DNA from 2 places in the Streptosporangium sp. NBC_01639 genome. Region 2 is predicted to be linked to the other one. Evidence: predicted binding sites of a transcription regulator. Region 2 holds the regulator's gene; the other holds the start of a gene.
The links. The regulator LexA, encoded in region 2, represses DNA repair genes until DNA is damaged. The targets are predictions, from matches to a motif close to TCGAACANNTGTTCGA.

Region 1 (4,824 bases), 970 kb from region 2:
ACGCCGCGCACGGCGCCCCCGTCACCGCCTGACCGGTTTGGGCGACGAGCCCAGTGGCCATACGCTGATAGGGCATTCCGAGCACCTTGAAAGGACCACTGGTGAGCATCGCCCCAACGATCGGTGTGTTCGCGCTGCAGGGAGACGTGCGCGAGCACCTGCGCTCCCTGGAGGCGGCGGGCGCCAAGGCGGTGGCCGTACGGCGGCCCGGCGAGCTGGAGGCGGTCGACGCCCTGGTCATCCCCGGCGGGGAGTCCACCACGATGTGGAAGCTCGCCGAGACCTTCGACCTGATCGAGCCGCTGCGCCTGAGGATCAAGAACGGTATGCCCGCCTACGGGTCCTGCGCGGGAATGATCATGCTGGCCGACCGGATCGAGTCCGGTGTCGACGGCCAGCAGACGATCGGGGGCATCGACATGGTGGTCCGCCGCAACGCCTTCGGCCGGCAGATCGCCTCCTTCGAGGCCGACATCGACTTCGCGGGCCGGGGGGTCCTGCGTGCGGTGTTCATCCGTGCGCCGTGGGTGGAATCCGTCGGGTCCGAGGTGGAAGTGCTGGCTCGGGCCGAAGCTGAGGATAGGATCGTCGCGGTCCGTCAGGGACCGCTGCTCGCCACGTCCTTCCATCCGGAACTTACCGGGGATGTCGGCGTGCATTCATACTTCGTTGAGATGGTGAGGGAGCTCTAGGCGATGTCCGGCCACTCCAAATGGGCGACGACGAAGCACAAGAAGGCCGCGCTCGACTCCAAGCGAGGCAAGCTGTTCGCCAAGCTCATCAAGAACATCGAGGTCGCGGCCCGGACCGGCGGCCCCGACCCGGACGGCAATCCGACGCTGTACGACGCCATCACGAAGGCGCGCAAGAGCTCGGTCCCGATCGACAACATCGAGCGTGCCCGTAAGCGCGGCGGTGGCCTGGAGGCCGGCGGCGCCGACTGGCAGACCATCATGTACGAGGGGTACGGCCCCGGCGGCGTCGCGGTGCTCATCGAGTGCCTGACCGACAACCGCAACCGTGCGGCCTCCGAGGTCCGGGTCGCCCTGACCCGTAACGGCGGCTCCCTGGCCGACCCCGGCTCGGTGTCCTACATGTTCAACCGCAAGGGCGTCGTGCTCGTCCCCAAGGGTGACCTGGAGGAGGACGACGTGCTGACCGCGGTCCTCGACGCGGGTGCCGAGGAGGTCAACGACCTGGGTGACCAGTTCGAGGTCGTCTCCGAGGCCACCGACCTCGTCCCGGTCCGCAAGGCCCTGCAGGACGCCGGGATCGACTACGACTCGGCGGAGTCCAGCTTCCTGCCGACGATGAACGTCCCCCTTGAGGAGGACGGCGCGCGCAAGGTCTTCAGGCTGATCGACGCCCTGGAGGACAGCGACGACGTCCAGAACGTCTGGGCCAACTTCGACGTCTCCGACGAGGTCCTGGAGAAGCTCGACGAGTAGGTCCCTCGGAACACCCGCCTCCGGCTCCGGAGGCGGGTGTTCCGTCGTCTGAGGGGGTTTTGGGTAGCTCTGTGGGCCCAAATCCCCGATGGTGGCCTCCGGGAGGTTTGCCGCTCGGGGGAGGGGCAGCTCAGCCGGGCGATGGGAAATCCTGATCTTGTCTTCGCGCTCGCGGGTGTCGGCGCGCTGCTCGCGGCGGTCCTTCCCCGCCTGCTCAACCGGCGCCCCTTCTCCCTGCCGCTGGTCTGCCTGATCTGTGGCGCCCTGCTCTACCTCCTGCCGTTGGACCTGCCCGAGCCCGATCCCGTCGCCCACCGCGCACTGGTCGAGCACGTCACCGAGATCTGTGTGCTGATCTCTCTCATGGGGGCCGGGCTCGCGATCAACCGGCCCTTCGGCCGGCGTGGCTGGGCTTCCACCTGGCGTCTACTGGGCTGGACGCTCCCGCTGACCGTCGTGGCGGTGGCCGGCGCCGCCGGTGCCGTGCTGGGCTGGCCCCCCGCCGCGGCGCTGCTGCTGGGCGCGGTGCTCGCCCCGACCGATCCGGTGCTCGCCTCCGACGTACAGGTCGGTGAGCCGGTCGACTCCGAGAAGGCCGACGACGAGGTCCGTTTCACCCTCACCTCCGAGGCCGGGCTCAACGACGGGCTCGCCTTCCCCCTGGTGTTCGCCGCCATCGCGATGGCGGGCTCCGGAGGCTTCGGATGGGCCGGCGGATGGGCACTGACAGACCTGCTCTACAGGTGCGGGGCCGGCGTGGTCTGCGGTCTGCTGGCCGGAAAGCTCCTGGGACGGCTGTTCTTCCGCGCCCGGGTGTCCGACCTGCGGCTCGCCGAGCACCGGGACGGTTTCGTCGCGCTGGCCGCGACGTTCCTGGCGTACGGCCTCACCGAGCTGGCGCACGGATACGGGTTCATCGCGGTCTTCGTGACCGCGTGCACCATCAGGGCCGCCGAGCGCACCCACGGGTACAACGGGGTGCTCCACGGCTTCATCGAGCAGATCGAACGGCTCTTCACCGCCTGGCTGATCCTGCTGCTCGGCGGGTCCGTGGCCACCGGCGGCCTGGCCGCCCTCACTTGGCGCGGCGCCGCCGTCGGCCTGTTGCTGCTGCTGGTGATCCGGCCGCTGGCCGGATGGGTCGCGCAACTCGGCGGCTCGGCGGGGCCGCGTGAGCGCGGTGTGACGGCCTTCTTCGGCATCCGCGGCATCGGCTCGCTGTTCTACCTCGCCTACGCCCTCGGCCAGGCCGACTTCGGCGTGCCGGCCGAGGAGCTCTGGGCCGTGGTCATCTTCACGGTGCTCGGCTCCCTCGTCCTGCACGGGATGACGGCGACGCCCGTCATGGCCCGGCTGGACCGCCTGCGTGACAGGGCCGCGGACACGGACGCCGAGCCGGCGGCCCAGCACCTGTAGGCGGCCCGGCGCTTACCAGGCCCGGCGCTTACCAGGCTCAGTGCTTACCAGGCTCAGTGCTTACCAGGCCCAGTACTTATAAGGAGCGCCGTTCCCCTGCCGGGCGGCTCCTCGGGACCGGCCGGCACAGGGGGTCCATCCGTCGGCCTGAGGATGTCCCGCCACGGCCGGCGCCGGCGTCTCGACGCCGGACTCCAGGCCGGCCGTACCTGCCCAGCCATCTTCCGGGCGGTGGCGCGGGCAGCCGTGCGTGAGGTGCTCTCACGCGGTAGAGTCGGGCACCGAACAGGTGTTCGGCGAGCGGAGGCGTGTCGGTGCGGTTGCCCGAGCTGCGGGTGATGGGGGTCGATCCGGGGCTGACCCGGTGCGGGCTCGGAGCGGTCGAGGGGCGGCCCGGGGCGCCGCTGAGCCTCGTCAAGGTCGGGGTCGTCCGGACCCCGGCCGACGACGAGATCGGAGCCAGACTGGTGGCGATCGAGGCGGGCATCGAGCAGTGGCTCGACGAGGTCGAGCCCGACGCGGTGGCCGTGGAGCGGGTCTTCGCCCAGCACAACCTCAGGACCGTGATGGGCACCGCGCAGGCGTCCGCCGTGGCGATCCTGTGCGCGTCCCGCCGGGGGCTGCCAGTGGCGTTGCATACGCCGTCCGAGGTCAAGGCGGCGATCACCGGCAGCGGCACGGCCGACAAGCAGCAGGTGGGGACCATGGTGACCCGGCTGCTCCGGCTGGACGCCATGCCCAAGCCCGCCGACGCCGCCGACGCGCTGGCACTGGCGATCTGCCACGTGTGGCGGGGCGGCGCGCAGAACCGGCTGGCCGAGGCACTGGCCAGGACCAAGACCGGACCGGGGACGACCGCCGCCGCCTACTTCCGGGGGCGGGGCCGGGCCGGATATTCGAAGGGAAGCACACAATGATCGCCTCGGTGCGGGGGCGGGTGGCCGCGATCGCGCCCGACGGCGCGGTGGTCGAGGTCGGCGGGGTGGGCATGCTGGTCCACTGCACGCCGGGCACGCTGGCGACGCTCCGGGTCGGTGAGGAGGCCCGGCTGGCCACCTCGCTCGTGGTCCGGGAGGAGTCGCTGACGCTGTTCGGCTTCGCCGGCGACGACGAGCGCGGCGTCTTCGAGATGCTGCAGACGGCCAACGGGGTCGGCCCCAAGGTCGCTCTGGCGATGCTGGCCGTCCACACCCCCAACGCGCTCCGGGTGGCCGTGGCGAGCGCCGACGTGAAGGCGCTGACCAGGGTGCCCGGGGTCGGTCCCAAGGGGGCTCAGCGGATCATCGTCGACCTCAAGGACAAGCTCGGCACGCCCGACCAGGCCGTCAACGCCGCCCTCAACGGCGGCGCGGCCGTGCCCGCCTGGCGGGATCAGGTCCACTCCGGCCTGGTGGGGCTCGGCTACTCGGCGAGGGACGCCGACGAGGCGGTCGCCGGCGTCGCCCCCCAGGCCGACGCCGAGGTGGCGCAGGGCCGCTCTCCGCAGGTGGCGGCGCTGCTCAAGGCCGCGCTCCGCGCGCTGAGCGTCCGATGAGGGGGCACTCCACGATGCGGTTCCCCGACGGCCGCGCCGAGACCGGGGCCTCTCGCCCGGGCACGGAGACGGAAGCCCCTCGCGGGGGCGCGCAGAGCCGAGACGGGCGCGGAGCCGTCCGCAGGAGTGAGGACGGACCGGCGTGAGCTTCGAACGGGATCTGGTGGCGCCGGACGCCGAGGGCGACGAGCGGCTGATCGAGGCGGCGCTGCGCCCCAAGCGGCTGGAGGAGTTCATCGGCCAGGCGCGCGTGCGCGAGCAGCTGTCCCTGGTGCTGCAGAGCGCGCTGCGACGCAACCGGCCACCGGACCACGTGCTGATGAGCGGCGGGCCCGGCCTCGGCAAGACGACCCTCTCCATGATCATCGCGACGGAGCTGTCCGTCCCGCTCCGGATCACCTCCGGGCCCGCGCTGGAGCGGGCGGG
Region 2 (4,824 bases):
CTCGCCATCTGTCCCGGACTCACCGGTTTCCATTGTGCTGACCTGCCGGTGCCCGTGTCCCCGGTTTACCGTGATCAGACTTGTTTCCCCAGGCCATGAATACGGCTTGCGGACTGCGATAGTCTTGACGTATGCGTGCCGAGACCCTGCTGCTTATCGGGCCGCATCGGCCTTCCCGGCGTTAGACGCCCGCCGATGCGGCTGCCCTTCGCGTGAGCGGAGGGTTTTTCTATTGGGTCGGATGAGCCAGATCATCTGCGCAGACGTATACCGAGGGAAGATTGACGTGAGCGAGCGAGCCGACATGCAGAGCGACGAGCAGCACTACGACCCGCAGGTCCTGCAGGTAAAGTGGCAGCAGCGGTGGGAGGAACTCGACCCCTTCCGGGCTTCCGACGATCCCGCCGACCCCCGTGAGCGGCGCTATCTGCTCGACATGTTCGCCTATCCCTCGGGCGATCTGCACATGGGGCACGCCGAGGCCTTCGGTCTCAGCGACGTTCTGTCGCGCTACTGGTTCCAGAAGGGTTACAACGTCCTGCACCCCATCGGGTGGGACTCCTTCGGACTGCCCGCCGAGAACGCCGCGATCCGCCGGAACGCGCACCCGGCCGAGTGGACCTACGCCAACATCGAGACCCAGGCCAACTCCTTCAAGCGCTACGCGGTCTCCGTCGACTGGTCCCGGCGCCTGCACACCAGCGACGTCGCGTACTACAGATGGACCCAGTGGCTGTTCACCCGCTTCTTCGAGCGCGGTCTGGCCTACCGCAAGGGCGGTCTGGTCAACTGGTGCCCCAACGACCAGACCGTGCTGGCCAACGAACAGGTCGTGGCCGGTAAGTGTGAGCGCTGCGGGGCCGTCGTCGTCCGCCGCGAACTGACCCAGTGGTACTTCAAGATCACTGAATACGCCGACCGGCTGCTGGACGACATGGCCCAGTTGGAGGGCGGCTGGCCGGAGCGCGTGCTGACCATGCAGCGCAACTGGATCGGCAGGTCCGAGGGCGCCGACGTCGACTTCGTGATCGAGGGCCGCGACGAGCCGGTCACCGTCTACACCACCCGTCCCGACACCTTGTACGGTGCGACCTTCTTCGTGGTCGCTCCGGACGCGCCGCTGGCCGAGGAGATCGTCACGGACGACCGGCTGGAGGCCTTCGAGGCCTACCGGACGGAGGTGTCCAAGCTGTCCGACATCGACCGGCTGGCCACCGACAAGGAGAAGACCGGCGTCTTCCTGGGCCGTTATGCGATCAACCCGGTCAACGGCGAGCGGATGCCGATCTGGGCGGCCGACTACGTCCTGTCCGACTACGGCCACGGCGCCATCATGGCGGTCCCCGCGCACGACCAGCGCGACCTGGACTTCGCCCGCGCTTTCGGCCTGCCGGTGCGGGTCGTGGTCCACACCGGTCTGGCCGACCCGGGCGAGACCGGTGTCGCGACCACCGGAGAGGGCTCCCTGGTCAACTCGGGCCCGCTGGACGGCCTCCCCAAGGCCGAGGCGATCTCCAAGATCATCGAGGTGCTGACCCAGCGCGGCACCGGCAAGCCGACGGTCAACTTCCGTCTGCGCGACTGGCTGCTGTCCCGCCAGCGCTTCTGGGGCTGCCCGATTCCGATCATCCACTGCGCCGACTGCGGCGAGGTCCCCGTCCCGGACGACCAACTGCCCGTCACCCTGCCCGACCTGCGCGGTGAGGCGCTCGCTCCCAAGGGCGTCTCCCCGCTGGCGTCGGCCGACGACTGGGTCAACGTCTCCTGCCCCAAGTGCGGAGGCCCGGCCCGGCGCGACACCGACACGATGGACACCTTCGTCGACTCCTCGTGGTACTTCCTGCGCTACCCGGACCCGTCCTATGAGGACGGCCCGTTCGACGTGGAGAAGATCCGCCAGTGGGGCCCCGTCGACCAGTACGTCGGCGGTGTCGAGCACGCGGTGCTGCACCTGCTGTACTCCCGGTTCTTCACCAAGGTCCTGCACGACATGGGCATGGTCGACTTCACCGAGCCCTTCACCCGCCTGCTGAACCAGGGCCAGGTGGTGAACCAGGGCAAGGCGATGTCCAAGTCCCTGGGCAACGGTGTGGACCTGGGGGAGCAGATCGACGCCTACGGTGTGGACGCCGTCCGGCTGACCATGGTGTTCGCCGGCCCGCCGGAGGACGACATCGACTGGGCCGACGTCTCCCCGGCCGCCTCGCAGAAGTTCCTGGCCCGCGCGTTCCGCGTGATGGCGGAGGCCGGTGCGGCCTCCGCGCCGGGTGTGGACGCCGCCACCGGGGACCTGGAACTGCGCAAGGTCGTCCACCGGACCGTCGACGAGGTCACCAAGCTGGTCGACTCCCACCGGTTCAACGTTGCGGTGGCCCGCATGATGGAGCTCACGAGCGCGGCCCGCAAGGCCATCGACTCCGGTCCCGGCGCCGCCGACCCGGCTGTCCGCGAGGCCGCCGAGACTCTGGCGGTCATGCTCTCCCTGGTCGCGCCGTACGCCGCGGAGGAGGGCTGGGAGCGTCTGGGCCACCCCGCCTCGGTCGCCAGGGCCGGATGGCCGGTCGTCGAGCCGGCCCTGCTGGTCCAGGACTCCGTCACCTGCGTCGTCCAGGTCGCGGGCAAGGTCCGCGACCGGCTGGAGGTCTCTCCGGAGATCTCCGACGCCGACCTGGAGGCTCTGGCACTCGCCTCGGACAAGGTCCGGGCCTTCCTGTCCGGCGCCCCTCGCAAGGTCGTCGTCCGCGCGCCCAAGCTGGTCAACATCGTCCCGTAGTCATGCCGGGGCGCCCGTACGGCGGGCGCCCCGAGCCTGATCACCCGTTTGACGACTCGAAACTCCGGGGCACAACGATTTCTTCGCAACGCTCGGACTGCGGATCGAACCCGCGACCGGACTGGGAATCACCTTCAGACGGCGGGAGTCCTCCGGCGACACCGATACCTGGTCGCTCAGAGGCGACGACCGGCCGTCACGGGAGCGCCGGAAGGTGGGCACGGCGGAGAACTCCGCTGCGCCGTCTCAGAGCTTGCGCAGCACCGCCACGACCTTGCCCAGGACGGTGGCATCGTCGCCGGGGATCGGGTCGTAGTTCGGGTTGTGCGGGACGAGCCAGACGTGGCCGTCCTTGCGCTTGAAAGTCTTGACCGTGGCCTCGCCGTCGATCATGGCGGCGACCACGTCGCCGTTGTCCGCGACGGGCTGCTGGCGGACGACCACCCAGTCGCCGTTGGCGATGGCAGCCTCGATCATCGAATCACCGGTCACCTGGAGCAGGAAGAGCGTGCCCTCACCGACGAGCTGCTTGGGGAGGGCGAAGACGTCCTCGACGCTCTCCTCCGCGAGGATCGGGCCACCGGCGGCGATCCGGCCGACGAGCGGCACGTAGGCGGCGGTCGGGCGGCTGATCGGGGTCTCGTCGTCGCCCGTGGCGGGATCCATCCACAACGCCGGCTCTCCGGGGAGGCGGACCTCGAGCGCACGGGGGCGGTGCGGATCGCGGCGCAGATATCCCTTGCGCTGCAACGCCGTCAACTGGTGTGACACGCTGGAGGTGCTGGTGAGCTGCACCGCCTCGCCGATCTCTCGCATGGAGGGCGGGTAGCCGCGCTGCTGCACCGAATCGCGGATCACTTCAAGGATCTTCCGCTGCCTGGGGGTGAGGCCAAGGGAGTCACGCCTGCGCACCGCCAGGTCACTGACGGCCGAACCGTTCTTGTCATGCTCGCTCATACGATCTCCTCGCCTCCCGGCCTGTGTTTCTTCCGTCGCACACGGCGACCGTACTCCCGTTGAAGATCATATTCAAACAATTGTTCGAGTCGTTCAGGAAATCGGCGGCGGCGTGGTGTACAACATCGTACGGGAGTTCGATCGACATCGTGTTCGATTCGCTGATCTTTCTTCGATATGTGTTCGGCCAGGTCGAAGGCTCGGGGGAGGCCATCATGAAAACGGCTGTGGCGGCAGGGGGAGCCGGGCGGGCGGGCGCCCGGCGGCCGGGTCCGGTGGGGAACATCCGATACGCTGGTGCGCCCTTCCGGCTCACCAGGCGGGGGAGGGGAGTGGTGCTGGCGGCTCTCGCGCTGATCGCCCTGGGGGTGCTCTGGGCTGCCGCGCGCATCGACGCCGCCTCGGCGGTCGAGCAGAAGGGGCGGGCGGGGCTGCCGCGGGTCGTGGTGCGTGGCGGTGACACGCTGTGGGAGATCGCGGACGCGGTCACCAAGGAGAATGACCTCACCCCGACGGTCAACCGGATCATGGATCTCAACGACTTGTCCGGCTCGGTGATCCAGCCGGGGGCCCGGCTCTATCTCCCCGGCGGTCCCTCCTCCTGAAGTGGCCTCCTTCAGGCGCGACACGCCCGACTCGGGTGAATGTGGCGCGCTGATCAGCGACTTCGCTCGGCGGGGGCTTCTCAACTTGCGTTCATGGGTCGACCCTCCTACCGTTGGACCACAACATCTAGTGGCAACATCTGCTCGCTTCACCATAGATTGTGTTTCCATTACCGCATCTCGACCGTTTGAGGTGTGTGCACGAGCATCTCGGCATGGACGCTGTGGAAGTGGGCCGCTGGCCGGGCCAAGGAGGCGACACGCGTGCACTGTCCGTTCTGCAGGCACCCTGACACGCGGGTCATCGACAGCCGGTCCACCGAGGACGGCGGGGCCATCCGCCGCAGGCGCACGTGTCCGGAGTGTGGGCGCAGGTTCACCACTCAGGAGACCGTGCTGCTCATGGTCAGCAAGCGCAGTGGGGTGACCGAGCCCTTCTTCAGGGAAAAGGTGATCGCGGGCGTCCGGCGGGCATGCCAGGGACGCCCG

Region 1: the regulator LexA is predicted to act here: its motif matches at 3,146-3,161, upstream of ruvC (crossover junction endodeoxyribonuclease RuvC).

The regions. Positions count from the first base shown of each region.
Region 1 is NZ_CP109272.1:8,037,597-8,042,420, forward strand. It holds gene OHA77_RS36525 (MFS transporter) at 1-32, shown strand, start outside; gene pdxT (pyridoxal 5'-phosphate synthase glutaminase subunit PdxT) at 102-692, shown strand; gene OHA77_RS36535 (YebC/PmpR family DNA-binding transcriptional regulator) at 696-1,448, shown strand; gene OHA77_RS36540 (cation:proton antiporter) at 1,590-2,864, shown strand; gene ruvC (crossover junction endodeoxyribonuclease RuvC) at 3,194-3,781, shown strand; gene ruvA (Holliday junction branch migration protein RuvA) at 3,778-4,398, shown strand; gene ruvB (Holliday junction branch migration DNA helicase RuvB) at 4,541-4,824, shown strand, end outside.
Region 2 is NZ_CP109272.1:7,069,867-7,074,690, forward strand. It holds gene leuS (leucine--tRNA ligase) at 305-2,773, shown strand; gene lexA (transcriptional repressor LexA) at 3,020-3,730, opposite strand; gene OHA77_RS32215 (LysM peptidoglycan-binding domain-containing protein) at 3,946-4,335, shown strand; gene nrdR (transcriptional regulator NrdR) at 4,600-4,824, shown strand, end outside.